3 regions of the Phreatobacter cathodiphilus genome follow, and region 1 is predicted to be linked to each of the others. Evidence: predicted binding sites of a transcription regulator. Region 1 holds the regulator's gene; each other region holds the start of a gene.
The links. The regulator LexA, encoded in region 1, represses DNA repair genes until DNA is damaged. The targets are predictions, from matches to a motif close to TGTTCNNNNTGTGTTCNG.
Positions count from the first base shown of each region.

Region 1 (9,605 bases):
TCCCGGTCGCCTCGCCGTCATCGGCGAATCGGCGGCCGGCCGGGGCTTTGCGGGACAGATGGCGGCGGGCGAGGCCGTCCGAATCTTCACCGGCGCCGGCGTGCCCGTCGGTGCCGATGCCGTGGTGATGCAGGAGGATGCGGCACGAGAGGGCGACCGTGTCCTGATCGCCGGCACCGCCCGGCCCGGCCAGTTCATCCGCCGCCGCGGGCTCGACTTCACCGAGGGACTGACCGGCCTTGCCGCCGGCACGCTCATGAATCCGCGGCGCCTCGCGCTCGCCGCCGCCATGAACCACGCCATCGTGCCCGTGCACGGCCGTCCGCGCGTCGCCATCCTGTCGACCGGCGACGAACTGGTGGAGCCGGGAACGGTGCCGGGTCCTGGCCAGATCGTCTCGTCCAACGCCCTCGCCATCGCCGCCGTCGTCCGCCGGGCCGGCGGCGAGCCGACCCTGCTCGGCATTTCCCCCGACCGCCTCGACGCCACGCTCGAGCGCGTGCGCTTCGCCCGGCAGAGCGGTCACCACGTGCTCGTCACCTCCGGCGGCGCCTCGGTGGGCGAATACGACCTGATGCGTGACGTGATCGCCGCGGAAGGCGCCGAACCCGGCTTCTGGAAGATCGCCATGCGCCCCGGCAAGCCGCTGATGATGGCCGATCTCGGAGCCATGCGGCTGCTCGGCCTGCCGGGAAACCCGGTCGCCTCCTTCGTCTGTTCCATGCTCTTCCTGCGGCCGCTCCTGCTGCGCCTCGCCGGCCGCGGCGATTCGGCCGAGGAGCCCGAAGAGGCCGTCCTCGGTGCCGACGTCCCGGCGAACGACCTGAGGGCCGACCACCTCAGGGCGAGCCTCGCGCAGCGCGACGGGCGGCTGGTCGCCACCCCCTTCCCCGTCCAGGATTCCTCCATGATCCGGGTGCTGGCCGAGGCCGAGGCGCTGATCCTGAGGGCGCCGCATGCGCCGGCCGTCGCCGCCGGCTCCCCCTGCCGGATCCTGCGGCTCGATCGCTAGGCGGCGCCTTTACCGGATCTCAACGGTTGCGGAACACATAAAGAACAGATAGTGATTGTTCATGATCTGTTCGGTTGAGTCGGCCGACGGCACTGCAGGGGACGGGAACCGATGCTGACGCGCAAGCAACATGAACTTCTCCGCTTCATCCAGGAGCGGCTGAAGGAAAGCGGCGTGCCCCCCTCCTTCGACGAGATGAAGGAGGCGCTGGACCTCAAGTCGAAATCCGGCATCCACCGGCTGATCACGGCGCTGGAGGAGCGTGGGTTCATTCGCCGGCTACCGAATCGGGCCCGCGCCCTCGAGGTGATTCGCCAGCCGGAGCAGTCCGCTGGTCCGGCCCGCGGCAAGTTCTCCCCGAGCGTCATCGAGGGCTCCCTCGGCCGCGTCCGGCCGCCGGCTCAGGACGACGACGTGGCCATGCCCGTCGCCGTGCCGCTGATGGGCCGCATCGCCGCGGGCGTGCCGCGGGAAGCCATCGAACAGCGTATGTCCACGGTGTCGGTCCCGCCGGAAATGCTGGCGCGCGGCGAGCACTATGCCCTTGAGGTGCGTGGTGATTCGATGATCGAGGCCGGCATCCTGGAGGGCGATCTGGCGCTCATCCGCAAGGGCGACAGCGCCGAGACCGGCGACATCGTCGTCGCCCTGATCGACGACGAGGAGGCGACGCTGAAGCGGCTGCGCAAGCGCGGCACCTCCATCGCGCTGGAGGCCGCCAACCCCGCTTACGAGACCCGCGTCCTCGGGCCTGACCGGGTGCAGATCCAGGGCAAGCTGGTGGGCCTCATCCGCCGCTACTGAGCCCTTTTACTGAGCCGGCTCCACATCATCCTCGATCTCGTCCGTTGCCGACGCCTTCTGCGTCGCGGGCGGAGTGCGCGCCGGGGCCCTGACGAGCACCGGGGTGGTTCCGGGCGGACGCGGCCGGAACCACGGCCTGTCGGTGCCGTCCGGCCGGGCCGCCTCGACGCGCAAGGCCCCGGCGTTCTCGTGGAGGCGCACGGCCCCGGTGCGGGCGATGGCGCGCAGGTCGACGATCACCGCCGCGCAGGCCTCCGGCGGATCGTGCCGCGTGACGACGATGCGCGCCTCGCGGCAATCGTCGGCGAGCGCGTCCGGGTGGCGCGGCACGGCGATCCGCCCTCCCCCCGCCAGCGGCATGGCACAGCCGAGCGGATCGCAGCGAACGCCCTGCTGCAGGCTCTCGTCCACCGCGCTGCGGCCGTCCGCCTCGGCGGTGAGCCATCGCTGGACGGCGAAGCGGTTGCCGCGGGCGGAAACGACCCGTAACCGCCCGTCCGGCGCACGGGCGGCGACCGTCGCCCCCTCGGCGTCGACCAGGATCAGCGGACGCTGCCCCGCCGGGGCGAGGGCGAGGCCCAGCGCGACGAACGGCAGGCCGAGCCAGCGCAGCGGCGTCGACAGCAAGGCGACCACGATGAAGCCCGCCGACAGGACCAGCAGCCCGGACGGCGCCAGCGACGGCACGATGACGCGGCCGCCGGGCCAGGACGCCACCCATTCCCCCGAGCGGACGAAGAGGTCGATGCCGAGCCCGGCCAGGGCCCAGACCGGCCGGTCCCAGCCGAAGGGCCAGAGCAGCAGCGCGAGGATCTGCAGCGGCATGACGAAGAACTCGATGATCGGCGCGCCGATGAGGTTGCCCGCCACGCCGTAGAGATGGACCGTGTTGAAGTGGAAGGCCGCATAGGGCGTGGTCGCCAGCGATGCGACGAAGGAGCTCGCGGCGAGGCCGATGATGCCGTTGGTGACGATGAGCAGAGACCGCCCCCATCCCGCCGGATCGCCCGAATGGCGCTCGGCCCAGGGCCGCAGGGTGACATAGCCGGAGACGAGGGCGAGCGTCGCGGCGAAGGACATCTGGAAGCTCGGCCCCAGCAGGCTTTCCGGCGCGATGGCGAGGACCGCGAGGGCGGCCAGCGCCAGGGTGCGCAGTGTCAGCGCCCCGCGGTCCAGGGCGACGCCCACCAGCACCACCGCGATCATGATCCAGGAGCGCTGGGTCGCCACCTCCGCTCCCGAGATCACCAGATAGGCCGTGGCGACGGCGAGCGCCGCCAGCGCCGCCCAGGCCTTGACGTGGCGCCTCAGCGTCAGCGCCGGGACGAGGGCCAGCCCGCCGCGGACGAGGGCGAAGACCAGCGCCGCCACCAGCGCCATGTGGAAGCCGGATATCGACAGGATGTGGTAGGTGCCGGCCGCCCGCATGGCCTCGTTGATGCCCTCGGGAATGCCGTCGCGCCGGCCGGTCACGAGGGCGTCGGCGATGGCGCCGGACGTCCCGGGTATGGCGGCGCGGATACGCTCGCTGATGGCGCTGCGCATCCGCTCGTGAGCGGCCCGCAGCCGCACGCCGAGCGGCTGCTCGGAGGTCAGTGTCGCCGCCGTCACGGGGCCGACCACGAAACCGCTCGCGCCGAGACCCATGAAATAGGCGTCGCGGCCGAAATCATACTGGCCCGGAGCCGCGGGATCGGCTGGCGGCCTGAGCCGCGCCGTCAGCGCCACCGGCTGGCCCGGCACCGCCGTGGTGCGGGTGCGGCTGGTGACGCGGATGCGCTGGGGGCTCCGCTCCGGCGCCGGGCTGACGGTGACGACCCGCAGCGTCAGCCGGTCGCCGGCCTCGCGCCGCTCCACCCCCTCCACCCAGGCCTCGATGCGCAGCAACCCGGTTTCCGCGGCGAGCACGGGATGGGCCATCAGGCGCGTCTTCACCGTTCCCGCCGCAAAGCCCCAGACGACGGCGGCGAGCCCCGTCGCGACGAGGAAGGCGCGGTAGCGATGGCGCAGCCGCATCGCCAGGAGCGCGAGAGCCGCGGCGAGCCCGAGCGGCGCCGCCAGCGACGGTTCCTCGGGCGCCGCGAAATAGAGGAGGATGCCGGTGCCCATCGCGACCGGCAGCATCAGGAAGGCCCGCCCCCGCTCCAGTTCGAGCGCGCCCCAGGCGAGGAGCCGTGCGCGCCAGGCCTCCGCGAAGGGCGCGACGGCGAGGCCCGCCGGCGGCACGGCGCGGCCGGCCAGCACGGCGGCGATGGCTCTCGCCCGTCCCCTCAACGCGCCGTCTCCATGGGCCGCTCCCCAAGCCCTTCACAACATGCTACAGCCACGCGCTTTCCGGCGCCGAGCCTAACGCGGCCCGGCTTCCCCTGTCGTCTTCGGAAGAATCATGACCGTCGTCACCCGCTTCGCTCCCTCCCCGACGGGCTTCCTGCACATCGGCGGCGCGCGCACCGCCCTGTTCAACTGGCTCTATGCCAGGAAGACCGGCGGCAAGATGCTGCTGCGCATCGAGGACACCGACCGCCAGCGGTCGACCACCGAGGCGATCGACGCCATCCTCGACGGCCTGTCCTGGCTCGGCCTCGGCTGGGACGACCAGACCATCTATCAGTTCGCCCGCGCCGAGCGGCATGCCGAGGTGGCGCGCCAGTTGCTGGCCGCCGGGCGCGCCTATCACTGCTACGCCACCCCCGAGGAGCTCGACGAGATGCGGGCCCTCGCCATGAAGGAAGGCCGTCCGCCGCGTTATGACGGGCGCTGGCGCGACCGCGATCCCTCCGAGGCGCCCCCCGGCCTCAAGCCGGTGATCCGGCTGAAGGCCCGCCAGGACGGCGAGACCGTGGTGGACGACCTCGTCCAGGGCCGCGTCGTCATCCCCAACAAGGACCTCGACGATCTCGTCCTGCTGCGCTCCGACGGCACGCCGACCTACATGCACGCGGTCGTCGTGGACGACCACGACATGGGCATCACCCACATCATCCGCGGCGTCGACCACCTGACCAATGCCGCACGTCAGACGCAGATCTACGAGGCGCTGGGCTGGCCGGTGCCGGCCATGGCCCATATCCCGCTGATCCATGGGCCGGACGGCGCCAAGCTCTCCAAGCGCCACGGGGCGCTGGGCGTCGAGCAGTACCGGGCGCTGGGCTACCTGCCGGAGGCGCTGCGCAACTATCTCGTGCGCCTCGGCTGGAGCCAGGGCGACAAGGAGTTCTTCTCCACCGAGGAGATGATCGAGGCCTTCGACCTCTCCGCCGTCGGCCGTTCGCCGGCGCGCTTCGACTTCGCCAAGCTCGAGGCGGTGAACGGCCACTACATCCGTCACGCCGCGGACGACCGGCTGCTCGCCGCCATCGACGACATTCTGCCCCATATCGAGGGCGGGCCCGACATCGCCGCGGCGCTGACCCCCGCCCGCCGCGCCCAGGTGCTGAAGGCGATGCCCGGTATCAAGGAGCGCGCCAAGACCGTCCTCGAACTGATCGACGGCGCCGGATTCATTCTGGCCAGCCGCCCGCTCGCCGTCGACGACAAGGCCGCCGCCCTGCTCTCGCCGGAGGCGCGCGGCCACCTCGCTGCGCTGCACGAGCGCCTCGCGGCCCTGCCCGAATGGACCGCTGCGGCGACCGATGCCGCGGTGCGGGCCGAGGCCGAGGCGCGCGGCGTCAAGCTCGGCATGCTCGCTCAGCCGCTGCGCGCGGCGCTGACCGGCCGCACCACGTCTCCCGGCATTTTCGACGTGCTGGAGGTGCTTGGCCGCGAAGAGAGCCTCGCCCGCATCGCCGACCAGATGCCGGCCTGAAGGCGTCATACCTATGTCGCACGGCGGGGCCTACGCAGCCCCACGTGCTTGCCGCATGGTCAAAAAGCGTCTATCCGGTCATGACGGCGCGACGGGTGCTCTGCACCATGGGCGGGCACGCATATTCAGATAGGAAATTCAAGGGGTTGCCGATGTCCGCAAGTGCAAAGACCGCGACACTCACTCTTGGCGACAAGACCATCCCGCTGCCGATCTCCAACGGCACCGTCGGCCCGTCCACCGTCGATATCGGCAAGCTCTACGCCCAGACCGGTATGTTCACCTACGATCCCGGCTTCACCTCCACGGCGAGCTGCGAGAGCAAGATCACCTATATCGACGGCGACGAGGGCGTGCTCCTCTATCGCGGCTACCCGATCGAGCAGCTCGCCGAGCACGGCGACTTCCTTGAGACCTGCTACCTGCTGCTCTACGGGGACCTGCCGACCGCCGCCCAAAAGGCCGATTTCGACTACCGCGTCACGCACCACACCATGGTGCACGACCAGATGAGCCGCTTCTTCACCGGCTTCCGCCGCGATGCCCACCCGATGGCGGTGATGGTGGCGGCCGTCGGCGCCCTCTCGGCCTTCTACCACGACTCCATCGACATCGCCGACCCGCACCAGCGGATGATCTCCTCGATCCGCCTCGTGGCGAAGCTGCCGACCCTGGCCGCCATGGCCTACAAGTACTCGATCGGCCAGCCTTTCGTGTATCCGCAGAACTCGCTCGACTACGCCTCGAACTTCCTGCGCATGTGCTTCTCCGTGCCGGCCGAGGAGTATAAGGCCAATCCGGTCCTCGCCCGCGCCATGGACCGCATCTTCATCCTCCACGCCGACCACGAGCAGAACGCCTCGACCTCGACCGTGCGCCTCGCCGGCTCGTCGGGCGCCAACCCCTTCGCCTGCATCGCCGCCGGCATCGCCTGCCTCTGGGGTCCGGCCCACGGCGGCGCCAACGAGGCCGCGCTGAAGATGCTCGGCGAGATCGGCTCGGTGGAGAACATCCCGAAATTCGTCGCCAAGGCGAAGGACAAGAACGATCCCTTCCGCCTGATGGGCTTCGGCCACCGCGTCTACAAGAACTACGATCCGCGCGCCAAGATCATGCAGAAGACCTGCCACGAGGTCCTCGGCGAACTCGGCATCAAGGACGACCCCCTGCTCGACGTCGCGGTGGAGCTGGAGCGCATCGCCCTGTCGGACGAGTATTTCATCGAGAAGAAGCTCTATCCGAACATCGACTTCTATTCGGGCATCACCCTGAAGGCCATGGGCTTCCCGACCGACATGTTCACCGTGCTCTTCGCCCTCGCCCGCACCGTCGGCTGGATTGCCCAGTGGAAGGAGATGATCGAGGATCCGCAGCAGAAGATCGGCCGCCCGCGTCAGCTCTATACGGGCGCGACGCGCCGCGACTATACGCCGATCTCCCGGCGCAAGTGATCGCCGGCCATCCCGGTCACGACGTTCGGCGGGGCGCTTCGGCGCCCCGTTTCATTGGGAGGCGGCGGCGAGGACGATCCGCGCCGCCTTGACGCTCGGCGCCTCGTCCGCAAAGCCCATGATGGCGTCGAGCCCGGCGAAGGCCTCGACCTGGCGCTGCCGTTCCGGCCCCTCGGCGATGATCGCCGCCAGCGCCGCCGAGACCGCCTCCACCGTCCCGTATTCCTGCAGGAATTCCGGCACCACCTTCTCGCCGATCACCAGGTTGGCGAGAACGGCCGTCTCCGCGGTGATCAGGCGGCGGGCGATCTGCGCCTCCAGCCAGCCGGTGCGATAGGCGACCACCTGGGGAACGCCGGCCACGGCGAGTTCCAGCGTCACCGTTCCTGAACAGGCGAGCGCGGCGCGCGCCGACCGGAAGGCGGCGAACTTTTCGGCCTCCCCCTCGACGATGCGCGGCTTCACCGGCCAGGCCGACACCTCGCGGGCGATGAGGTCGCGATGCTGCGCCACCGCCGGCAGAACCCAGTCGATGGGGCCATGGCCAGCCTCCACCCGCGCCAGGACGGCGGCGTAGAGCGGCGACAGCCTGATGATCTCGTTGCGCCGGCTGCCGGGCAGCACGAGCACCCGCGGCGGTGTCGCATCGCGCCGCAGCGCCTCCTCCGGCCCCGGCCTGATGTCCGCGAGCCGCTCGCTGATGGGATGGCCGACATAGGTGGTCGGCGGGCCGCCGAGCCTGCGGTGGACCTCCGGCTCGAAGGGCAGCAGCGCGAGGAGATGGTCGACATAGGGACGCATCTCCGCGGCGCGCCCCGGCCGCCAGGCCCAGACCGTCGGCGACACGTAGAAGACGATGGGAATGTCAGGTCGCGACCGGCGCACGTGCCGCGCCACGCGGCGGTTGAAGCCCGGCGCGTCGATCAGCACCAGCACGGCCGGCGGCCGCTCGAGGATCGCCGCCACCGTCTCGCGGATGCGCCTCAGCACCCGGGGGATGTGGACGATGATGGAGGTGAGGCCGAACAGGGCGATCTCGGCCATGGGAAAGCGCGAGGCGAGACCGCGGGCCTCCATGCGCCGGCCCCCGACCCCGCGGAAGGCGACCGGGCCGCCATGGCCCGCCACCACGGCATCCATCAGGTGCGCGCCGAGTTGGTCGCCCGATTCCTCCCCCGCCACGATGAAGACGTCGAGCGCGCTCATGGCGTCTCGCCGGCCGAGACGCCCGTGACGAAGAGCCCGTGCCGGTCGGCGAGGCGGATGACTTCCTGCACGTCGACCACCAGCGTCGAACCGGCAACCACAGCGATGCCCTTGAGCCCGGCAGCGGCGGCCTTGGCCACTGTCCCCGGGCCGATGGCCGGCATGTCGATGCGCCGGTCCTGTTCGGGTTTCGGCGCCTTCACGAGGATGCCGCTGCCGCGAGGCCACTTCAGCCGCCCGGCGGCGAGCATGGTGGCGCAGCGATCGAGCATCCCGTCCGTACCCTCTGCGCCCTCCACGGCGACGATGCGGCGGCTGCCGATCACCATGCCCTGGCCGACATCGTAGGGGCCGAGGGCGGCAATGGCCTGGCGTGCCAGCGCGATGTCCTCCTCGTCGGCCTCGGACGGCCGCAGCGCCCCGAGCGGCCCCTTGGGCATCAACAGTTCCGGGGCGACCTCGTGCGCGCCGAGCAGGCGAAACCCGTGGCGCTCGAAAATGCCGGCAATACCGCGCAGGAGATGGTCGTCGCCGCCGCGAAACAGCCGCACGATGTCCGGCAGCACGCGCAGGCCGCCGAGATCGGGAACCGTGGTCCAGAGGTTCGGCCGCACCAGGGAGCCGATCAGCACGAGGTCGCGGCATCCGGCCTTCTTGGCCTGGGCCACCATGGCGCCGAACTGGCCGATGCCGATCCAGGCATGGGGATAGGCCTCGAGATCCGGCCCGGCGATCCCCTTGAGCAGCAGGGCGAAGACGGGGCGCCCCTGGGCGGTGGCCGCCCGCGCCAGCGCCAGGGGAAAGCTCCCCGCTCCCGCGATGATGCCGAGCGGGCCGGTCTCACTCATCGGCGGCGGTGGGCCCCGTCCCGGCCACCCGGGTCTTCTTCGGCGCGGCCATCATCACCGGCCGCTTCTCGCCGGCCTCGATGAAGGCGATGAGGCGTCCGGCGGCGGGATGGTCGCGATAGGCCGCCGTGGCGTCGGCGAGACGCTCGGCGAAAGTGCCGACGCCGTAGAACAGCGTCTCGTAGCAGGCGCGCACCGTGCGGACGTCGTCGCGGCTGAGGCCGCGCCGCTTCATGCCGACGACGTTGAGGCCGATCAGCTCGCCCGAGGTGCCGTTGGCGCCGAAGGCCATGCCGTAGGGGATGACGTCGTCCTTCACGCCGGTGACGCCGCCCACCATGGCGAAATCGCCGATGCGGGTGAACTGGTGCACCGCGCAGAGCCCACCGAGGAAGACGTAATCGCCGACCTTCACATGGCCGCCGAGGGTCGCCGCATTGGCGAAGATGACGTTGTTGCCGACCCGGCAGTCATGGGCG
Region 1 covers NZ_CP027668.1:1,591,800-1,601,404, forward strand. Annotated here, with positions in the region: gene C6569_RS07760 (molybdopterin molybdotransferase MoeA) at 1-1,012, shown strand, start outside; gene lexA (transcriptional repressor LexA) at 1,124-1,816, shown strand; gene C6569_RS07770 (ComEC/Rec2 family competence protein) at 1,823-4,090, opposite strand; gene gltX (glutamate--tRNA ligase) at 4,203-5,621, shown strand; gene gltA (citrate synthase) at 5,774-7,072, shown strand; gene lpxB (lipid-A-disaccharide synthase) at 7,124-8,278, opposite strand; gene C6569_RS07790 (LpxI family protein) at 8,275-9,126, opposite strand; gene lpxA (acyl-ACP--UDP-N-acetylglucosamine O-acyltransferase) at 9,119-9,605, opposite strand, start outside.

Region 2 (9,605 bases), 1.4 Mb from region 1:
GCCATGCGGCAGGGGCTGGAATCGGCCGAGGCCCACCCGCTGATCCTGGTGGTGGCGACACGGGCCATGCTGCCGCTGGCCTTCACGGTGGGCGTGTTCATCTTCCTGCGGGGCCACAACCAGCCCGGCGGCGGCTTCATCGCCGGACTGGTGATCGCCATCGCCTACATCATGCAATACATGGCCAGCGGCTATGCCTGGAGCCACCAGCGGGCGCGTTTCGACGCCCACACGCTGGTGGGCGCCGGCGTGGTGATCGCCGGTCTGACGGGCCTCGGCTCGCTCCTCTTCGGCCGGCCTTTCCTGACCAGTTCCTTCGGCTATTTCCACATTCCGCTGATCGGCGAGGTGGAACTCGCCACCGCCATGGCCTTCGACACCGGCGTGTTCCTCGCGGTGGTGGGCACGGTGCTGCTGGCGCTCGCCCAGATCTCGCGCATCGAGGCGCGCGCCGAGCGCAGCCCCGTGCCGGAGGGGCCGGTGGACATCAGGCTGTCGGCGCCCGGGCGGGGCGCTGCGGCCGGCGCGCGGGGGGAGGTCTGACATGGAAGTTCTCGTCGCATCCGGCATTGGACTTCTGACTGCCGTCGGCGTCTATCTGGTGCTGCGGCGCCAGACCTTCCCGGTGATCATCGGCACCGTGTTCCTCTCCTATGCGGTGAACCTGTTCCTCTTCGCCACCGGCCGCCTGACCATCAACCGCCCGCCGATTTATGCGAGCGGGGCGGCCGGCTATGCCGATCCGCTGCCGCAGGCCCTCGTGCTCACCGCCATCGTCATCTCCTTCGGCATGACCGCTCTGGTGGTGGTGCTGGCGCTGCGCGGCTTCCTGGAGACCGGCTCGGATTCGGTCGAGGGCGATCCCTCGGCCGTCGCGGGTGAGGACGCGACGGTGACGACAGACCTGGCGCGGCCGTGATGCAGACAGCCATGACCCACTGGATCGTCGTTCCCCTGGTTCTGCCGGCCGTGGTGGCGCCGCTTCTGATCCTCGCCAGCCGCCACAATCTCGCCGCCCAGAGGGTGATCTCCATCGCCGCGGCCGCCGCCCTGCTGGCGGTCGCCGTCGGCCTCTATGGGCTGGCGCAGGACGGCACGGTGCGGCCCTATCTCGTCGGCGCCTGGCCGGCGCCCTACGGCATCGTGCTCATCCTCGACCGGCTGTCGGCGACCATGGTGCTGCTCTTCGCCGTGCTGGCGCTGGCCATCGTGGTCTATGCCACGGCCGGATGGGACCTGCGCGGCCGGCACTTCCATCCGCTCTTCCAGTTCCAGGTGCTGGGCGTCAACGGCGCCTTCCTGACCGGCGACGTGTTCAACCTCTTCGTCTTCTTCGAGGTGATGCTGATCGCCTCCTACGGGCTGATGCTGCATGGCGGCGGGGCGCGGCGGCTGAAGGCGGGCTTCCGCTATGTCACGGTGAACCTCATCGGCTCGACGCTGTTCCTCTTCGCCGTCGGCACCATCTATGCGGTGACCGGCACGCTCAACATGGCGGACCTCGCGCGCAAGGTGGCCGCGGTGCCGGCGGGAGACACGGCGCTGCTCGGGGTCGGCGCCGTGATGCTGTTCCTCGTCTTCGCGCTGAAGGCCTCGGTGGCGCCGCTGCACGGCTGGCTGCCCACCGCCTATGCGGCGGCACCGGGCCTCTCGGCGGCCCTGTTCATGATCATGACCAAGGTCGGCGCCTACACGATCCTGAGGGTCTATACGCTGATCTTCGGGGCCGATGCCGGGGCGCTCGCCGGCATCGTCACGCCCTGGATGCTGCCGGCGGCGCTGGCGACCCTCGCGGTGGGGGCGATCGGCATGCTGGCGGCGCGCAGCCTCCTCGGCCTCGCCTGTTTCGCCGTCGTCTGGTCGATGGGCTCGCTGCTCGTCGCCTTCGGCCTGTTCGACACCGGGGGCATCGGCGCCGGGCTCTACTACGTCCTGCACTCGACGCTGGCGGGCGCGAGCCTGTTCCTCCTCGTCGACATGCTCGTGCCGCAGCGCGGGACAGCGGAGGACCGGCTGGTGCCGGCGCCGCTCGCCCATCCGGCGCTGCTGGCCGGCCTGTTCTTCGCCACCGCCGTCGCCATGGCCGGCCTGCCGCCGCTCTCCGGCTTCCTCGGCAAGCTGATGATCATGGAGGCGAGCCGCGGCAGCACCGCGGCCGTCTGGATCTGGGGCATGATCCTGGCGACGAGCCTCGTGGCGATCCTCGCCTTCGCCCGCGCCGGCAGCGTGGTGTTCTGGAAGCCGGCCAGGGGCGCGGCGCCCGCGGGCCCGGCGGCCGCGCCGCACGCGGCATCCTCGACAGCCGACGCGGCCGTGACACCCGCGATCGCGACACCGGCGCCGCACGCGGCATCCTCGACAGCCGACGCGGCCGTGACACACGCGATCGCGACACCGGCGCCGCACGCGGCATCCTCGACAGCCGACGCGGCCGTGACACCCGGGATGGCGACACCGGCGCCGCACGCGGTATCCTCGACGGCCGACGCACCGGAACTCCCCGCCGGGGTGGCGCCCGGCGAGGCTGCGGCGAAGCAGGGCGCGTCCGCGCCTGTTGCGCCGGGGCAGGGCACGACGGGGGAGGGGATGCCGAGCCAGGCGTCGTCCTCGCACGCCTCGTATGAGCGACCCGCGCGCGCACGCGTCCCGGCACCGCCGCGGCTGCAGCCGCTGCCGGTCGCGGTCCTGACGATCCTTCTCGGCGCCACGGTGGCGCTCACCGCCCTGGCCGGCCCGGTGCGGCGCGAGATGGGCCTGACGGCGGCGCAGACCCTCGACACCGGCGCCTATGTGCGTGCGGTGCTCGGCCCCGCGGCCACCGCCGCCGCAGGGAGGCCTTGATGGGCACGCGCCTCCTGCCGCAGCCGGCCCTCACGCTCGTCATCACCGGCGTGTGGATGGCGCTCGCCAATAGCGTCTCCCTCGGAAACGCCGTTCTCGGCCTCGCCCTCGGCCTCGCCGTGCCGCTGCTGACCCAGGCCTATTGGCCGGACCGGCCGCGGTTCCGCAAGCCCTGGCGGATCGTCGACTTCGCCCTGGTCGTGCTGTGGGACATCGTCGTCTCCAACATCCAGGTCGCCTGGCTCATCCTGTTTCGCCGCGGCGACAGCCTGCGCTCGCAGTTCATTCGCGTTCCGTTGGACCTCACCAATCCGGAGGCCATCACCATTCTCGCCGGCACCATCACCATGACGCCGGGCACGGTCAGCGCCGACCTGTCGGCCGACGGCACCGCCATCCTCGTCCATTGCCTGGAGACCGACGATCCCGAGGCCACGGTGACCGCCATCAAACAGCGCTACGAACGACGTCTCATGGAGATTTTCGCATGATCGCGACGGCCTGTCTGATCGCCCTCGCGGCGATTTCCCTCGCCCTCCTCCTCAACCTCTACCGCCTCGCCGTCGGCCCCCACGCGCTCGACCGCGTGCTGGCGCTCGACACCATGGTCATCAATGCGATCGGCCTCGTCGTCGTGCTCGGCATCTGGTTCGGGGTCACCATCTTCTTCGAGGCGGCCCTGCTCTTCGCCATGGTCGGCTTCCTGTCGACGGTGGCCTTCTGCAAGTACCTGCTGCGCGGCAACGTGATCGAGTGAGGCCGACATGACGGCGTGGATCGTGGATCTCCTGGTGACCGCACTCCTTCTCACGGGCAGCTTTTTCCTGCTCGTGGGCTCCTTCGGCCTCGCCAAGCTGCCGGACATGATGCGGCGGCTGCATGCGCCGACCAAGGCGACGACGCTCGGCATCGGCGCACTCCTGATCGCCTCGATGGTCTATTTCACCTTCGCCATGGGGATGCCCTCCTTCCACGAACTGATGATCACGCTGTTCCTGTTCATCACCGCCCCGGTCACGGCCCATCTCGTGGCCAAGGCCTACATCCTCAGACACCCGGACCTGCGGCCTCACCTGCCGGACGTGCGGGCGAGTGGCGGCTGGGCAACCCTCGGGACGACGACCGCGGATACACGGCGCGGGGACGACTGACTGCCCCGATGGCTCCCGAAGCGGTGCCGCACGACGGCTTCGCGACGTTGCCTGCCTGCGAACAAAAATGGAACATCCGTATGTTCCCGGATTGTTCCGGTGCGGCTTTCGTGCAGGATGGCTGCGGGGGGTGGGCCATGGTGCAACGCGTCGCGACGGTGGCATTCGAGGGCATCGAGGCCAAGCCCGTGGACGTGCAGGTCCATGTCCTCTCCGGTCAGATCGTCTTCAACATCGTCGGCCTGCCCGACAAGGCGGTGAGCGAGGCGCGCGAGCGTGTCCGTTCCGCCCTGGTGGCGTCCGGGCTGGCGCTGCCGGGGAAGCGGATCACCGTCAATCTGGCGCCGGCGGACCTGCCGAAGGAGGGTTCGCATTTCGACCTGCCCATCGCGCTGGGCCTGATGGCGGCCATCGGTGCCATTCCGCCCGATGCACTGGGCGGCTTCGTGGTGCTGGGCGAGCTCGCGCTCGACGGCCGGATCACGCCGGTGGCGGGGGTGCTGCCGGCGGCGATGGCGGCCAACGCCCTCGGGCTCGGCATCATCTGCCCCGCCGCCTGCGGCCCCGAGGCCGCCTGGGCCGGGGAGGACGTGGAGGTGCTGGCGCCGGACAATCTTGTGCAGCTCGCCAACCATTTCCGCGGCACGCAGGTCCTCTCCCGGCCGATGCCGGGGATCCGGACCGTGGATGCGCCGCTCGCCGACCTGCGGGACATCAAGGGTCAGGAGAGCGCCAAGCGTGCGCTCGAGATCGCGGCGGCGGGAGGCCACGCGCTGCTGATGAACGGGCCGCCGGGTTCGGGAAAGTCCATGCTCGCCAGCCGCATGCCCTCCATCCTGCCGCCGTTGACGGCCGCGGAGCTGCTGGAGGTCTCGATGATCCATTCGGTGGCCGGGGAGCTGGAAGGCGGCCAGCTGACGACGCGCCGGCCCTTCCGCAATCCCCACCATTCCGCCTCGATGGCGGCCCTGATCGGCGGTGGGCTTCGGGTGCGCCCGGGCGAGGTGTCGCTCGCCCATCACGGGGTGCTGTTCCTCGACGAACTGCCGGAATTCCAGCCCCATGTCCTCGACGGCCTGCGCCAGCCGATCGAATCGGGCGAGGCGGTCATCGCCAGGGCGAACCAGCGCGTCAGTTTTCCCGCCCGGTTCCAGCTCGTCGCGGCGATGAATCCGTGCCGCTGCGGCAAGGCCACCGAGCCGGGATTCGCCTGCCCCCGCATGCCCAATCCGCGCTGCATGGCCGATTACCAGGCGAAGATTTCCGGGCCTCTCATCGATCGGATGGACATGGTGATCGAGGTGCCCGCCGTCGCCGCCGCCGACCTCATCCTGCCGGCGCCGGCGGAGGGCAGCAACGAGATCGGCCTCAGGGTTGCTGCGGCGCGGCGGGTCCAGGCTCTCCGCTACGAGAGCCAGGGGCTGCCGGTGCGGCTGAACGCCCATGCGCCGCCGGCCGTGCTCGACGAGGTGGCTGCGCCCGACGCCGCCGGGCTCGCGCTGCTCCGGGACGCTGCGGAGGCGCTGCGCCTCACGGCCCGCGGCTATCACCGGGTGCTGAAGCTCGCCCGAACCATCGCCGATCTCGACGCCAGCGCCGCCGTCCGCCGCGTCCATCTTGCGGAGGCCATCAGCTATCGCGGCGCCACCGATGCCCTGCGCGCCGCCGCCTGACCTCAGGTCCAGGCGGAGCCACCGCGGTCGCCGCACCGTCCCGGGCCGCCGCGGCGCCACCGATGCCCTGCGCGCCGCAGCCTGACCTCAGGTTCCCGCGGAGCCACCGCGGTCGCCGCACCGTCCCGGGCCGCCGCGGCGCCACCGATGTCCTGCGCGCCGCAGCCTGACCTCAGGTCCCTGCGGAGCCACCGCGGTCGCCGCACCGTCTCGGACCGCCGCGGCGCCACCGATGCCCTGCGCGCCGCCGCCTGACCTCAGGTCCCGGCGGGGCCACCGCGATCGCCGCACCGTCCCGCGCGGCGACGGCCGCCGACTGCGCAGGGATTGAGGCGCCGCGCCTGCCCGCCCCTCCCGCGCCGCGGCGGCACCCGGCCTCGCGCCGCCTGCGGTAACACCCCGTCAACCCTGTCGGCCTAGAGTCGTGCCGGCTTGGCCGGGTGGCGCGTGGAGACTTGCCGTGGATGCTTTCGCCCTCGTCGCGGGTGGTGCGGCAGCGCTCGGCGTCGCCTTCGCGGCGGCCCTGTTTCACCTGCTCCATGCCCGCCGCGCCCTGCTGCGCAAGACGGCGGCGCTGGAGGACACGGTCGAGACCCTGACGGACCGGGTCTTCGAACTCGCCGAGAGCGAGGAGCGCCACCGCGGCCTGATCGACGCCCAGGGCGACCTGATCGTCCGGCGCGACGCCGACGGCATCATCACCTTCGCCAACCGCGCCTTCGGGGACCTCGTCGGCGCGCCTGCGGCGGAGCTCGTCGGCCGCGGCGACACGCCCCTGGTGGTCGACCGCTCCGACGAGCGGCGAGAGCCCGACGGATCGCGCAGCATCGACGAGCTCGTCGCCACCCCCACCGGCCGGCGCTGGATCGCATGGCGTCACCATGCCGTCCTCGACGGCGACGGGCGTCCGGAGGAGCTGCAGTCGGTCGGCCGCGACGTCACCGACCGCAAGGCGGCCGAGGCGGCGCTGGCCGCGTCGCGGGCACGGGCGGAGAGCGCCAACGCGGCGAAGTCCCGCTTCCTCGCCACGGTGAGCCACGAGATCCGCACGCCGCTCAACGGCATTCTCGGCATGGCGGATCTCCTGCTCGACACCGGCCTGTCGCCGGAGCAGCGGACCTATGCCGAGGCGGTCAAGGGTTCGGGCGAGACGCTGCTGGCGCTGATCGACGAGATCCTCGACTTCTCCAAGATTGAGGCGGGCCGCCTCGATCTCGACGAGGCGCCCTTCGACCTCCTGCCGATCATCGAGGGCGCGGCGGAACTGCTCGGGCCGCGGGCCCAGGCCAAGGGGCTCGACGTCGCCACCGCCGTCGCGCCGGACGTCCCCTCGCGGCTCGTGGGGGACGCTACCCGGCTGCGCCAGGTCCTGCTCAATCTCGCGGGCAATGCGGTCAAGTTCACCGAGGCGGGCGGGGTCACCATCGCCGCGGCACGCGAGGCCGACCAGTTGATCCTCACCGTGGCCGATACCGGCCCGGGCATCGCTCCCGCCGACGTGGAGCGCATCTTCGGCGAGTTCGAGCAGGGCGAGACGACCTTCTCCCGCCGCCACGCAGGCACGGGCCTCGGCCTTGCCATCTCGCGTCGCATCGTCGCCCTCATGGGCGGCACCCTCTCCGTCGCCACGGCGCCCGGTGCCGGCGCCACCTTCACGGTGCGTCTGCCCATGACGCTGGCCTCCGGCGCCGTCGAGCCGGAGGAGCGGCTGCCGGGGCTCTCCGTGCTCGTCGTCTCGCCGTCGCCGATCGAGCGGGAGGCGCTGACGCGGCGGTTGTCGGCGCGCGGCGCCGACGCGGCGGCCTGCAGCGATCCCGAGGGGGTTCCCGCCGATACCCGCTACGACACGGCGATCATCGATCACCGGCTGGGCGACGACGGTGTCGCCACGGTCCTCGACGCCCTGAAGGACCGGGTCCGGCGCACGGTGCTGCTGGTGCGCCCGGCAGAGCGTCCGGCGATCGCCGCCTGGCGCGAGAAGGGGATCGGCGGCTGGCTGGTGTCCCCGGTGCGGGAAGCCTCGCTCGTCATGCAGATGCGGGCGCAGGGCGAAGTTCCCGCCGAAGGGGCGCCGGAGGCGGAGGGTGCGGCGGACGACGTCCCGTCGGCGGCCGGCGGCCCCTCGCTGACCATCCTCGTCGCCGAGGACAACGCCATCAACGCCCTGCTCTGCCGCAAACTCGTCGAGAAGCTCGGCCACCGGCCGGTCTGGGTGACCGACGGCCGCGCCGCCGCCGCCACCGCCCTCGACCCCCAGGCCGGAATCGACCTCGTGCTGATGGACATGCAGATGCCGGACTACGACGGCCTGTCGGCCGCCAAACTCATCCGCGCCGGCGAGGGCGAGGGTCGGCGGCTGCCGATCGTCGCGCTCACCGCCAATGCCTTCGCCGAGGACAGGGCCGCGGCCATCGCCGCCGGCATGGATTCCTTCCTGACGAAGCCGCTCGACCGCGATCGCCTCGCCGAGGCCATCGACCGCTACGTGGCGGTCACCACGACAGGCCGCGGGCCTGCAGAGCGAGGGACAGCGAAGGGGCGTCGGTGAAGAGCACGGCATCCATGCCGACGGCGCGCGCGCCCTCGACGTTGCGCTGCGAGTCGTCGATGAACAGGCAATCGCCGGGGCGAAGCCCGAATCCCTCGCAGAGCCGGGCATAGATGCGCGGGTCGGGCTTGTTGATGCCCACATCGCCGGAGAGGACGAGACCGGAGAACCGCCCCAGGAACGGGTGAGAGGGAAGCGTCCGGTCGAAGAGCTCGCGCGAGAAGTTCGAGATGCCGTAGACCGGTCCACGCGCCGCCAGTCCCTCGAATATGGCCCGCGTGCCGTCCACCTCGCCGGGGATCGCCTCGAGCCAGTCCTCGTAGAAGGCGGCGAAGACGGGACCGTGGTGGGGATAGCGCGCCGCATGGTCGGCCACCCCCTCGGCCACGGGGCGCCCGGCATCCTGGTGCGCATGCCACTCCATGAAACCGACCTCGGCCATGAAGGCCTCCAGCGCCGCGGTCTCGGGAAAATGCCGGGCCAGGGCGCCCTTCGGGTCCCACCGCAGCAGAACCTGACCGATATCGAAGACGGGTATGGGGGAGGGACCGGACATGGAGGCCTTTTGGCAAGACGGTGTGACGGCGGTGTAACAGTTGAACCGCGCAATAATCGTCCATCAGTAACGAACTGATAACGCGCAAACCCGACAATCCCTGACACATGACGTAGGGTCCGCAAGGCATGGCCGGGACGAAGAGAACGACGCGGAGCCACGGAGTGCGGCAGGATGCCGTATCTTCAGCACGCGAGGCCGCGCTGCTCAAGCGGGCGATGGCCATCGCCCGCATGGGCTACTGGCGCTCGGCCGGCCCTGACCATCCGACGCTGTGGATATCCCCGGAACTCTCCGACATGTACGGCCTCGCGACGCGCGACGGCTTTCTGCCCGTCGCGGAGATCCGCGCCCGCTTTCTCGGCACCGCGCCGGAGGAACTGCTGCGGGGCCTCGCCTGCTGCTGGAAGGACGGAACGCCCTATTCGGTCCATGCCCAGTATCTCCACCCCCTCGGGCAGACCATCGACTTCGCGGTGCACGGCGAGGCGGAACGCGACGCCTCCGGCGCCATCACCGGCATATCGGGCATCGTGCGCGACATTTCGGAGGAGCAGGCGGCCCTGCGCTCCGTCACCGAGAGCGAGCAGCGCCTCTCCGACTTCATCGGCACGGCCTCCGACTGGTGCTGGCAGACCGGCCCCGACCACCGCTTCCTGCCCCTCGCCCTGCCGAGCGAGCGGAACTCGGCGATCCGCACCATCGCAGCCGGCGGGGTGGCCCGCTGGGAACTGCCCGTCGTGCCGGAGCACCGCGAGGCCATGGAGCGCCATCGCGCCGACATGGAGAACCATCGCCCGTTCCGCGACTTCGTCTATACGCTGATCGGGCCCGGC
Region 2 covers NZ_CP027668.1:2,978,690-2,988,294, reverse strand. Annotated here, with positions in the region: gene C6569_RS14375 (monovalent cation/H+ antiporter subunit A) at 1-543, shown strand, start outside; gene C6569_RS14370 (Na+/H+ antiporter subunit C) at 545-919, shown strand; gene C6569_RS14365 (monovalent cation/H+ antiporter subunit D) at 931-2,841, shown strand; gene C6569_RS14360 (Na+/H+ antiporter subunit E) at 2,841-3,332, shown strand; gene C6569_RS14355 (K+/H+ antiporter subunit F) at 3,329-3,598, shown strand; gene C6569_RS14350 (Na+/H+ antiporter subunit G) at 3,633-3,992, shown strand; gene C6569_RS14345 (YifB family Mg chelatase-like AAA ATPase) at 4,130-5,665, shown strand; gene C6569_RS14340 (PAS domain-containing hybrid sensor histidine kinase/response regulator) at 6,126-8,213, shown strand; gene C6569_RS14335 (HAD family hydrolase) at 8,158-8,769, opposite strand; gene C6569_RS14330 (sensor domain-containing protein) at 8,934-9,605, shown strand, end outside.
Region 2: a site for LexA is predicted at 4,050-4,067, ahead of C6569_RS14345 (YifB family Mg chelatase-like AAA ATPase). Genes of this name have one in related genera too.

Region 3 (9,605 bases), 120 kb from region 1:
GCTGGGCCCGGTAGGTCGAGAGCGGCACGCGCTTGACGTAGCCGGCATGGGACACGGTGACCACCATGTCCTCGCGGGCGATGAGGTCCTCGTCCTCGAACTCGCCGACGCCGTCGACGATCTCGGTCTTGCGCGGGGTGGCGAACTCGTCCCGCACCGCCTTCAGCTCGTCGGTGATGATCTGCATGATGCGGGCGCGCGAGCGCAGGATGTCGAGATAGTCGAGGATCTCCTCGGACAGGGTCTTCAGCTCGTCGCCGATCTCGTCGCGGCCGAGGGCCGTGAGGCGGCGCAGCGGCAGGTCGAGGATGGCGCGCGCCTGGGTCTCGGAGAGGCGGTAGGTGCCGTCCTCGTTGAGCGGGTGGCGCGGATCGTCGACGAGCCGGATCAGCGGGGCGATGTCGTGCGCGTCCCAGTCGCGGCCCATCAGCGCCTCGCGGGCGGATGCGGGGTCGGCCGAGGTGCGGATGATGCGGATCATCTCGTCGATATTGGCCACCGCGATGGCGAGGCCGCACAGCACATGGGCGCGGTCGCGCGCCTTGCCGAGCAGGAACTTGGTGCGACGGGAGACGACCTCCTCGCGGAAGGCGATGAAGGTGACGATGAGGTCCTTGAGGTTCATCACCTCGGGACGGCCGCCGTTCAGTGCGACGAAGTTGCAGCCGAAGCTCTGCTGCAGGGCGGTGAAGCGGAAGAGCCGGTTGAGCACGACGTCGGCCACGGCGTCGCGCTTCAGCTCGATGACGATGCGCATGCCCTCGCGGTCGCTCTCGTCGCGGAATTCGGCGATGCCCTCGACGCGCTTCTCGCGCACCAGCTCGGCCAGGCGCTCCAGCATCTGCGCCTTGTTTACCTGGTAGGGGATCTCGGTGACGATGATCGCCTCGCGCTCGCGGCGCACCGTCTCCATGGAGGTGCGGGCGCGCATGACCACCGAGCCGCGGCCGGTCAGGTAGGCCTGGCGGATGCCGGTGCGGCCGAGGATGATGCCGGCGGTCGGAAAATCCGGCCCCGGAACGTAGTCCATCAGCTCCTCGACCTCGATGTCCGGCCGCTCGATGGTGGCGATGCAGGCGTCGATGACCTCGCCGAGATTGTGCGGCGGGATGTTGGTCGCCATGCCGACGGCGATGCCGCCGCCGCCGTTGACCAGCAGGTTCGGGAACTTGGCGGGGAGCACCTTCGGCTCCCGCTCGGAATTGTCGTAGTTGTCCTGGAAGTCGACGGTCTGCTTGTCGAGGTCGGAGACGAGCTGGTCGGCGATCTTCTCGAGCCGCACCTCGGTGTAGCGCATGGCCGCCGGCGGATCGCCGTCGACCGAGCCGAAATTGCCCTGTCCGTCGATCAGCTCGACGCGCATGGAGAAGTCCTGCGCCATGCGCACCAGGGCGTCGTAGACCGACTGGTCGCCGTGGGGATGGTATTTACCGATGACGTCGCCGACGACGCGGGCCGACTTGCGGTAGGGCTTGTTCCACTCGTAGCCGTTCTCGTGCATCGAATAGAGGATGCGCCGGTGAACCGGCTTCAGGCCGTCGCGCGCGTCCGGCAGGGCGCGGCTGACGATGACGCTCATCGCATAGTCGAGATAGGACCGCCGCATCTCGTCGGTGATCGAGATCGGGCGAATTTCGGTCGGGTCGGAGGGCGTCGCGCCCGCCGGCGTCTTGTCGTCGTCGTCTGCCAAGAGAACACTTCCGGTGGGGCGGGCGCGAGGCACCCGCTGGACGGCCTCTTCTAGCCGATTCCGGCTCCGATCTCCAACCCCAAACGCGCTTTTACCGCGCGGAATTGTCTCGCCTTTTCAATCGGTTGCTGGAGGTGGTTTCAGGGTTGTGGACGGCGCGGGACACAAACGCCCACAATCCCCGCCCGGGAACAGCGAAACGGAGCGCCGATGACCGTCGAATTCCTCACCAGCGCGCTCGTCACGATGTTCGTGATCGTCGAGCCCTTCGCCCTCGTGCCGATCTTCCTGGCGGTCACCCAGGGCTTCTCGGCGGCGCAGCGGCGCCAGGTGGCCTGGCGCGCCTGTCTCATCGCCTTCCTGATCCTCTCGGCCTGCGCCTTCTTCGGCGACTGGCTGCTGCGCAAGCTCGGCATTTCCCTGCCGGCCTTCCGCATCGCCGGCGGCCTGCTGGTGTTCTGGATCGCCTTCGAAATGGTCTTCGGCCTGCGCGCGGGCCGCAAGAGCGAGACGGCGCGCGAGGCCATCGACAAGGAGCATATCGTCAACGTCGCCGCATTCCCGATGGCGATTCCGCTGCTGGCGGGGCCGGGCGCCATCACCGCCACGCTGCTCCTGGCCGGTCAGGCCTCTGGCAGTCCGGCGACCATGGCGGCGCTGATCGCCGTGCTGGCCGTTGTCGTTCTGGTCTCCTGGGCCTGCCTCAGCATGGCGGAGGCGGTCAACGCGCTGCTCGGCACGCTCGGCAACGCGGTGGTGTCGCGCCTTCTCGGCATCATCCTCGCGGCCCTGGCGGTGCAGTTCGTGATGGACGGCGTCAGGGCGGCGCTGAGGGCCTGAGGGAGACGCTCAGCCGCCGAAGACCACCTGTCCCATGATGCGGTAGGGCAGCAGGGTGAAGAGCCCTGCCCCGGCCCATCCTGCCGCCACGCCCAGCATGCCCAGGCGATGGCCGCGCATGTGGCCGGACCGGCGCGCGACAATCGCATAGGCGAGGGTCACGAGCGTCGCCACCGACAGGAGGTGGATGGTGCTGAAGGGACCGATCGTCTTGTTCCCGTGAATCCAGAACGAGGACACGGCGGTGAAGGTCATCATCACCACCCAGACCCAGCCGATGCGCCGATGCCAAGCGCCACTCTTGCGGCGCCCCAGTTGGACGACCGTTAGCGGGATCAGCGAAAGGGCGGCGACGGCGTGAAGCTGGATGGCGAGAGGCGCACCGAGCAGTGGTTCGAGGGTCATGGGTCTCTCCGACGTTATGCAAATGTCATTTACATTTTATCCGGAGTATGTCAATCGCCTTCACATCACCACGAAAGGAAATCCCATGCCGATCCTCACCGCCGTCCCGCTCTGGGTCTGGCCGCTCTTCGCCGCCCTCGTCCTGCTCGGCCTGAAGTCGCGACAGGAGCGCAGCCTGCCCATGGCCGTCGTCTTCCTGCTGCCCGCGGTCGGGCTCGTCACCGTCCCGACGCTGGTCGCCCTTCCCCATGCGGGCTTTGCCCTCGGCGCCCACGCCCTCGCCTATGCCGCGGGAGCGGCGGCGGGCTATCGCCTGCAGGGGCGCTGGATCCTCGCCAAAGGGGGCGGACGGGTGCGGCTCGCCGGCGAGAGCCTCACCCTGGCAGGGATGATGACACTGTTCAGCGCCAAGTTCGTCCACGGCGCCATGACGGCGGTCGCGCCCGCGGCGGTGTCGGGCCTCGTGTATGTCGTCGCCTTCGCTGCGGTCACCGGCCTCGCCGCCGGCCTGTTCGGCGGACGGGCGCTGCGGACCATCATCGCTCCCGCGATGGCCTGAGGCGTTTCAGGGCCGGCTTGTCGAGAGGGCTATTCGGGCCGCCCTGCCGAAGCCTGGCAGCCGGCCTGACGCGCCTGCCATTCCGGGCGGAGGATGGACATGACCGCGAGGCTCGCCCTACGGCCGTCGGCCCTGACGACGCTCTCGCGCATCACGCCCTCCTCGACGAGGCCGAGGCCGGCATAGAGGGCGCGGGCGACCGGATTGTCGGTGAAGACGTCGAGCCAGAAGCGGTGGCAGGCCGTCTGTGTGAAGGCCAGCTCGACGAGTCCGATCAGGAAGGCGCGGCCCGTCCCCTGCCCCGGCGCCGCCACCGAGATGCGCTGGAGCGCGACGTTGCCGTTGCGATCCGTCAGGCCCTTCAGGATGGCATAGCCGAGCGGCGCGCCGTCATCGCCCAGGGCCAGCCAATAGGCGAAGTCCGGGTCGGCGAGACAGGCCTCGTGACGCTCGCGCGGCCACCGGCTGATGCGCAGGGCGTTGTGCGGCATGCCCTCCGTCGTGAGGACGAAGGGCAGATCACCGGCCTCGGCCCGCCGTAGGCGCACCGCTCCCGCCCCGGTGGCGTGGGAGGCCATCCCGGCCGCTCCGCAGATCAGAACGGAATTTCGTCGTCGTCCATCGGGCGGCCGCCCGCAGGCGCAGCGGACCGCCGCGGCGCTTCCGATCGCCCCCCGCCGGAGCGACCCTCGATGGCGCCGCCGCCGAAGCCGCCGGAGCCGCCGAAGCTCTCGTCACCGTAATCGGCGCCGCTGCCCCCGCCGCCACCACCGCCGCGGCTGTCGAGCAGAACCATTTCGCCGCGGAACCGCTGCAGCACCACCTCGGTGGAATATTTCTCGACGCCCGACTGGTCGGTCCATTTGCGGGTCTGCAACTGGCCCTCGACATAAACCTTGGAGCCCTTCTTCAGGTACTGCTCGGCCACGCGCGTGAGGTTCTCGTTGAAGATCACCACCTGATGCCACTCGGTGCGCTCCTTGCGCTCGCCCGACGCCTTGTCGCGCCATGTCTCGGTGGTGGCGAGGCGCAGGTTGCAGACCTGCTCCCCGTTGTTCAGCCGGCGGATTTCGGGGTCGCGGCCCAGATTGCCGATCAGGATGACCTTGTTGACGCTGCCTGCCATCGTCGCTCTCCCCTCCCCGCAGCCGTTGCCCGGGGCGCCTTGCGCTCACATCGGCCCGAGGCTTCCCACGTTCGCGGTCGGGCGTCACGACCAGACCCTTCCGCTTTCGCGAACTATCCCCAGATTGCGGGAGCGGACGCGCCGCACCCCGTCCGTGTTCTTTATTTGTTCTTGCCGCACATGGCAAGGCTTTCTATACTCCTGCGGAGTCGGCGGCCTCGCCGGGGGGCGATTCCGGGCGCACGGCTGCCATCCGGTCCCGCAGAGGTCTGGCGCCGGTGCTCCGGCGTTTCTACCTTGGGGACGGCCGGCATCCTGCTGCCACGTCCCTGCCGAGACCGTGCCTAGCCTGAAACCGCGCAGCGTGCCCGCCGGGGCGCCCGAAGGCCTGTTGAGATGAGCGACCTGTTCGACAAGTTCCGCGACGACGTCCGCCGACCGGATTCCCGCTTCATTTCCGTGAGGGGCGCGCGCGAGCACAATCTCAAGAACGTCGACCTGACGATCCCCCGGGATTCGCTGGTGGTCTTCACCGGCCTGTCGGGCTCGGGCAAATCCTCGCTCGCCTTCGACACGATCTATGCCGAGGGCCAGCGCCGCTATGTCGAGAGTCTGTCGGCCTATGCGCGCCAGTTCCTCGAGATGATGCAGAAGCCGGACGTCGACCAGATCGACGGCCTGTCGCCGGCCATCTCCATCGAACAGAAGACGACGTCGAAGAACCCGCGGTCCACCGTCGGTACGGTCACCGAGATCTACGACTACATGCGTCTGCTCTGGGCCCGCGTCGGCGTACCCTATTCACCGGCCACCGGCCTGCCGATCGAGAGCCAGACCGTCAGCCAGATGGTGGACAAGACCCTCGCCTTGCCGGAGGGCTCCAGGCTCTACCTGCTGGCGCCCGCCGTGCGGGGCCGCAAGGGCGAGTACCGCAAGGAGCTCGCCGACTGGCAGAAGAAGGGCTTCCAGCGCGTCAAGATCGACGGCGCCTTCTACGAGATCGCGGACGCTCCCGCCCTCGACAAGAAGCTGAAGCACGACATCGACGTGGTGGTCGACCGCATCGTCGTGCGGCCCGACATGGCGACCCGCCTCGCCGACAGCTTCGAGACGGCGCTGAAGCTCGCCGACGGCATCGCGGTGATCGAGTTCGCCGACGCCAAGACCGAGGGCGGCGAGCCGATGCGGCTGCTCTTCTCGGAGAAGTTCGCCTGCCCGGTCTCGGGCTTCACCATTTCGGAGATCGAGCCGCGGCTGTTCTCGTTCAACAACCCCTTCGGCGCCTGTCCCGCCTGCGACGGGCTCGGAGTCGAGCAGACGATCGACCCGGATCTCGTCATTCCCGACAAGGACCTGTCGCTGCGCAAGGGCGCGATCGGCCCCTGGTCACGATCCACCTCCCCCTTCTACACCCAGACGCTCGACGCGCTGTCGAAACACTACGGCTTCTCGCTGACCACGCCCTGGTCGAAGCTGCCGGAGAAGGCGCGGCACGCCATCCTCTTCGGCACCGGCGAGGAGACCGTCACCTTCCGCTACGACGACGGCCTGAGGTCCTACGAGACGACCAAAACTTTCGAGGGCGTGGTGCGCAATCTCGAGCGGCGGCTGAAGGAGACGGAGAGCGACTGGGCGCGGGAGGAGATCTCCCGTTACGTCTCCGACACGCCCTGCAAGGTCTGCTCCGGCTTCCGCCTCAAGCCCGAGGCGCTCGCGGTCAGGGTCGGCGGCCGCCATATCGGCGAGGTCTCGCAGATGTCGGTGCGCGGCGCGGGCGCCTGGTTCGGGGCACTGCCCGAACAGCTCAACGCCAAGCAGAACGAGATCGCCGTCCGCATCCTGAAGGAGATCCGCGAGCGGCTCCACTTCCTCATCGACGTCGGCCTCGACTACCTCACCCTCGGCCGCAACTCGGGAACCCTCTCGGGGGGCGAGAGCCAGCGCATCCGTCTCGCCAGCCAGATCGGCTCGGGGCTGACCGGCGTTCTCTACGTCCTCGACGAACCCTCGATCGGCCTGCACCAGCGCGACAACGAGCGCCTGCTCGGCACGCTGAAGCGGCTGCGCGACCTCGGCAACACGGTCATCGTCGTCGAGCATGACGAGGACGCCATCCTGCAGGCCGACCACGTGGTCGATGTCGGCCCCGGCGCCGGTATCCACGGCGGCCGGATCGTCGCGGCGGGCACGCCGGCGGAGATCATGGCCGATTCCGCCTCGCTCACCGGCAAGTACCTGACGGGCGAACTCGGCGTGCCGCTGCCCAAGCGCCGCAAGCCGCAGAAGGGCCGCTCGATGAAGATCGTCGGCGCCCGCGGCAACAACCTGAAGAACGTCACGGTGGACATTCCGCTGGGGCTCTTCACCTGCATCACCGGCGTCTCCGGCGGCGGCAAGTCGACCCTCCTTATCGACACGCTCTACCAGGCGGTGGCGCGCAAGCTGAACGGGGCGAGCGATGCCCCTGCCCCGCACGACCGCATCGAGGGTATCGAACATCTCGACAAGGTCATCGACATCGACCAGTCGCCCATCGGCCGCACGCCCCGGTCGAACCCCGCCACCTATACGGGCGCCTTCACGCCGATCCGCGAATGGTTCGCAGGGCTCCCCGAGGCCAAGGCGCGCGGCTACGAGCCCGGCCGCTTCTCCTTCAACGTCAAGGGCGGGCGCTGCGAGGCCTGCCAGGGCGACGGCGTCATCAAGATCGAGATGCACTTCCTTCCCGACGTCTACGTCACCTGCGACGTGTGCAAGGGCAAGCGCTACAACCGCGAGACCCTGGAGGTGGTGTTCAAGGGCAAGTCGATCGCCGACGTGCTCGACATGACCGTCGACGAGGGCGTCGAGTTCTTCAAGGCCGTGCCCAGAGTGCGCGACATCCTCAAGACCCTGTCGGAGGTCGGCCTCGGCTACATCCACGTGGGCCAGCAGGCGAACACCCTGTCGGGCGGCGAGGCGCAGCGGGTCAAGCTGTCGAAGGAACTGTCGCGGCGCTCCACGGGGCGGACGCTCTACATCCTCGACGAGCCGACGACGGGCCTGCATTTCCACGACGTCGCCAAGCTGCTCGAAGTGCTGCACGAGTTGGTCAACCAGGGCAATTCGGTCCTCGTCATCGAGCACAATCTCGAGGTCATCAAGACCGCCGACTGGGTCATCGACATGGGGCCGGAGGGTGGCGACGGCGGCGGCGAAGTTGTCGCGGAGGGCCCGCCGGAACTGATCGCCAAGGAAAAGCGTAGTCACACCGGCCGTTTTCTCGCAGAAGTGCTCACCCGCAGGCCGCTGAAGGTGAAGAGCGAGGCTGCGGAATAGGGCCCAAGCCGGGCGGGTGTGGCGAGGGGCGTGTAAGGGCATGACGGAACTCGAACTCGCCCAGCGGCTCGGCGTCGCCATCGCCGTCGGTGCGCTCGTCGGGGCGGAGCGGCATTGGCGCGACCGGGCGGAAGACGACGGCCAGCGCACGGCGGGGCTGCGCACCTATACGCTCGTCGGCATGCTCGGCGGCATCGCCGGCGCGCTCGAGTTCGCCCTCCGCGGCACCGGCGGCGGGCCGGGCGGCGTCGTGGTGGTCGGCGTCTTCGTCGCCTTCTCCCTCGTCTTCGGCCTGTTCCAATACCGCGAGCAGCAGGCTGAACAGTCCTACAGCGTCACCTCCGTCGTCGCCGGCATGGTCACCTTCTCTCTCGGGGTGCTGGCGGTGCTCGGCGACATGCGACTCGCGGGGGCGGCCGGCGTCGTGCTGGTGGCGATCCTGGCGGCGCGGGAGGCGCTGCACCGCTTCGTCGAGGCGCTGACCTTCGCAGAGCTGCGCTCGGCCATCGTGCTGCTGGCCATGACCTTCGTCATCCTGCCGCTGGTGCCGACCGATCCCTTCGGCCCCTTCGGCGGCGTGTCGCCGGCGCGGATCTGGACCCTCGCCATTCTCGTCGCGGCCATTTCCTTCGCCGGGTACGTGGCGGTGAAACTGCTCGGCGAGCGCAACGGCGAACTGGTGGCCGGAGCCGTCGGTGGGCTCCTCTCGTCCACCGCCACGACCGTGACCAATGCGCGGCGCTCGGTGGATGCCGGCGAACCGGACCGGCTGGTCGCCGGGGCCCTCGGCGCCGGCGTCGTGTCCTATGCGCGCACCTGCCTGCTGGTCCTCGTCCTCGCCCCGTCGCTCCTCGTCACGGTGGCGCCGACCCTCGCGGCGGCAGGTGCGGTCATGGTCGCCGCGGCCCTATGGCTGGCGCGGCGCGATACGCAGGGCCACGGCAGCAGCGAGACGGCCAATCCCTTCGACCTGCGGCAGGTGTTCCAGATGGCGGTCCTGCTCACCGCCATCGCCTTCGCCACCCGGGCCGCCGCCGCCTGGTTCGGCGATACCGGCGCCATCGCCGTCTCCGCCTTGACCGGGCTGGCCGATGTCGACGCGCCGGTCGTCACCACCGCGGGTCTGCTGGGCGGCGGCCTGTCGGCGGAGGTGGCGGCCCTCGCCATGGTGGTGGCCGTGACGAGCAACACGATCGCCAAGGCGGCCTACGGGCTGATGCTCGGCTCCTGGCGCTTCGGGCTGCTCTTCGCGTCCGCCTCGGCCGCCGCTCTTATCGCCGGCGCCGCCGCGTTCCATGCGGTGCGCCTCCTCGGCTGATCAGAATTCGTTAACAATCGCATGTGCCTATCGCATAGCTGCGGTGCACAATTTCTCATCTCGCAACTGCAGCATAATGACTATCTAGGAGGCAAGCGACGGGTCACGACAGGCCCGTCCGGATCAGGACCGATCGCCATGCTGTACCTCCTCAACGCCCTCATCGCCCGCTTCAAGGCCCATCTCGTCTATCTGCGCACCCGCGAGGAGCTGACCCAGCTCGACGACCGCGCGCTCGCAGATCTCGGCTTCCAGCGCGGCGAGATCGAGTACATCGCCCGCCAGGTCGCCGACGCCGCCTGAGCCGATCAAGCGCGGCCGAAGCGCCGCGCGAAGCGCCACATCGCCC
Region 3 covers NZ_CP027668.1:1,475,270-1,484,874, reverse strand. Annotated here, with positions in the region: gene gyrA (DNA gyrase subunit A) at 1-1,690, opposite strand, end outside; gene C6569_RS07235 (MarC family protein) at 1,901-2,530, shown strand; gene C6569_RS07230 (DUF2306 domain-containing protein) at 2,540-2,935, opposite strand; gene C6569_RS07225 (hypothetical protein) at 3,021-3,494, shown strand; gene C6569_RS07220 (GNAT family N-acetyltransferase) at 3,524-4,072, opposite strand; gene ssb (single-stranded DNA-binding protein) at 4,090-4,620, opposite strand; gene uvrA (excinuclease ABC subunit UvrA) at 5,017-7,938, shown strand; gene C6569_RS07205 (MgtC/SapB family protein) at 7,979-9,256, shown strand; gene C6569_RS07200 (DUF1127 domain-containing protein) at 9,395-9,559, shown strand; gene C6569_RS07195 (phytoene/squalene synthase family protein) at 9,565-9,605, opposite strand, start outside.
Region 3: a site for LexA is predicted at 4,776-4,793, ahead of uvrA (excinuclease ABC subunit UvrA). Genes of this name have one in related genera too.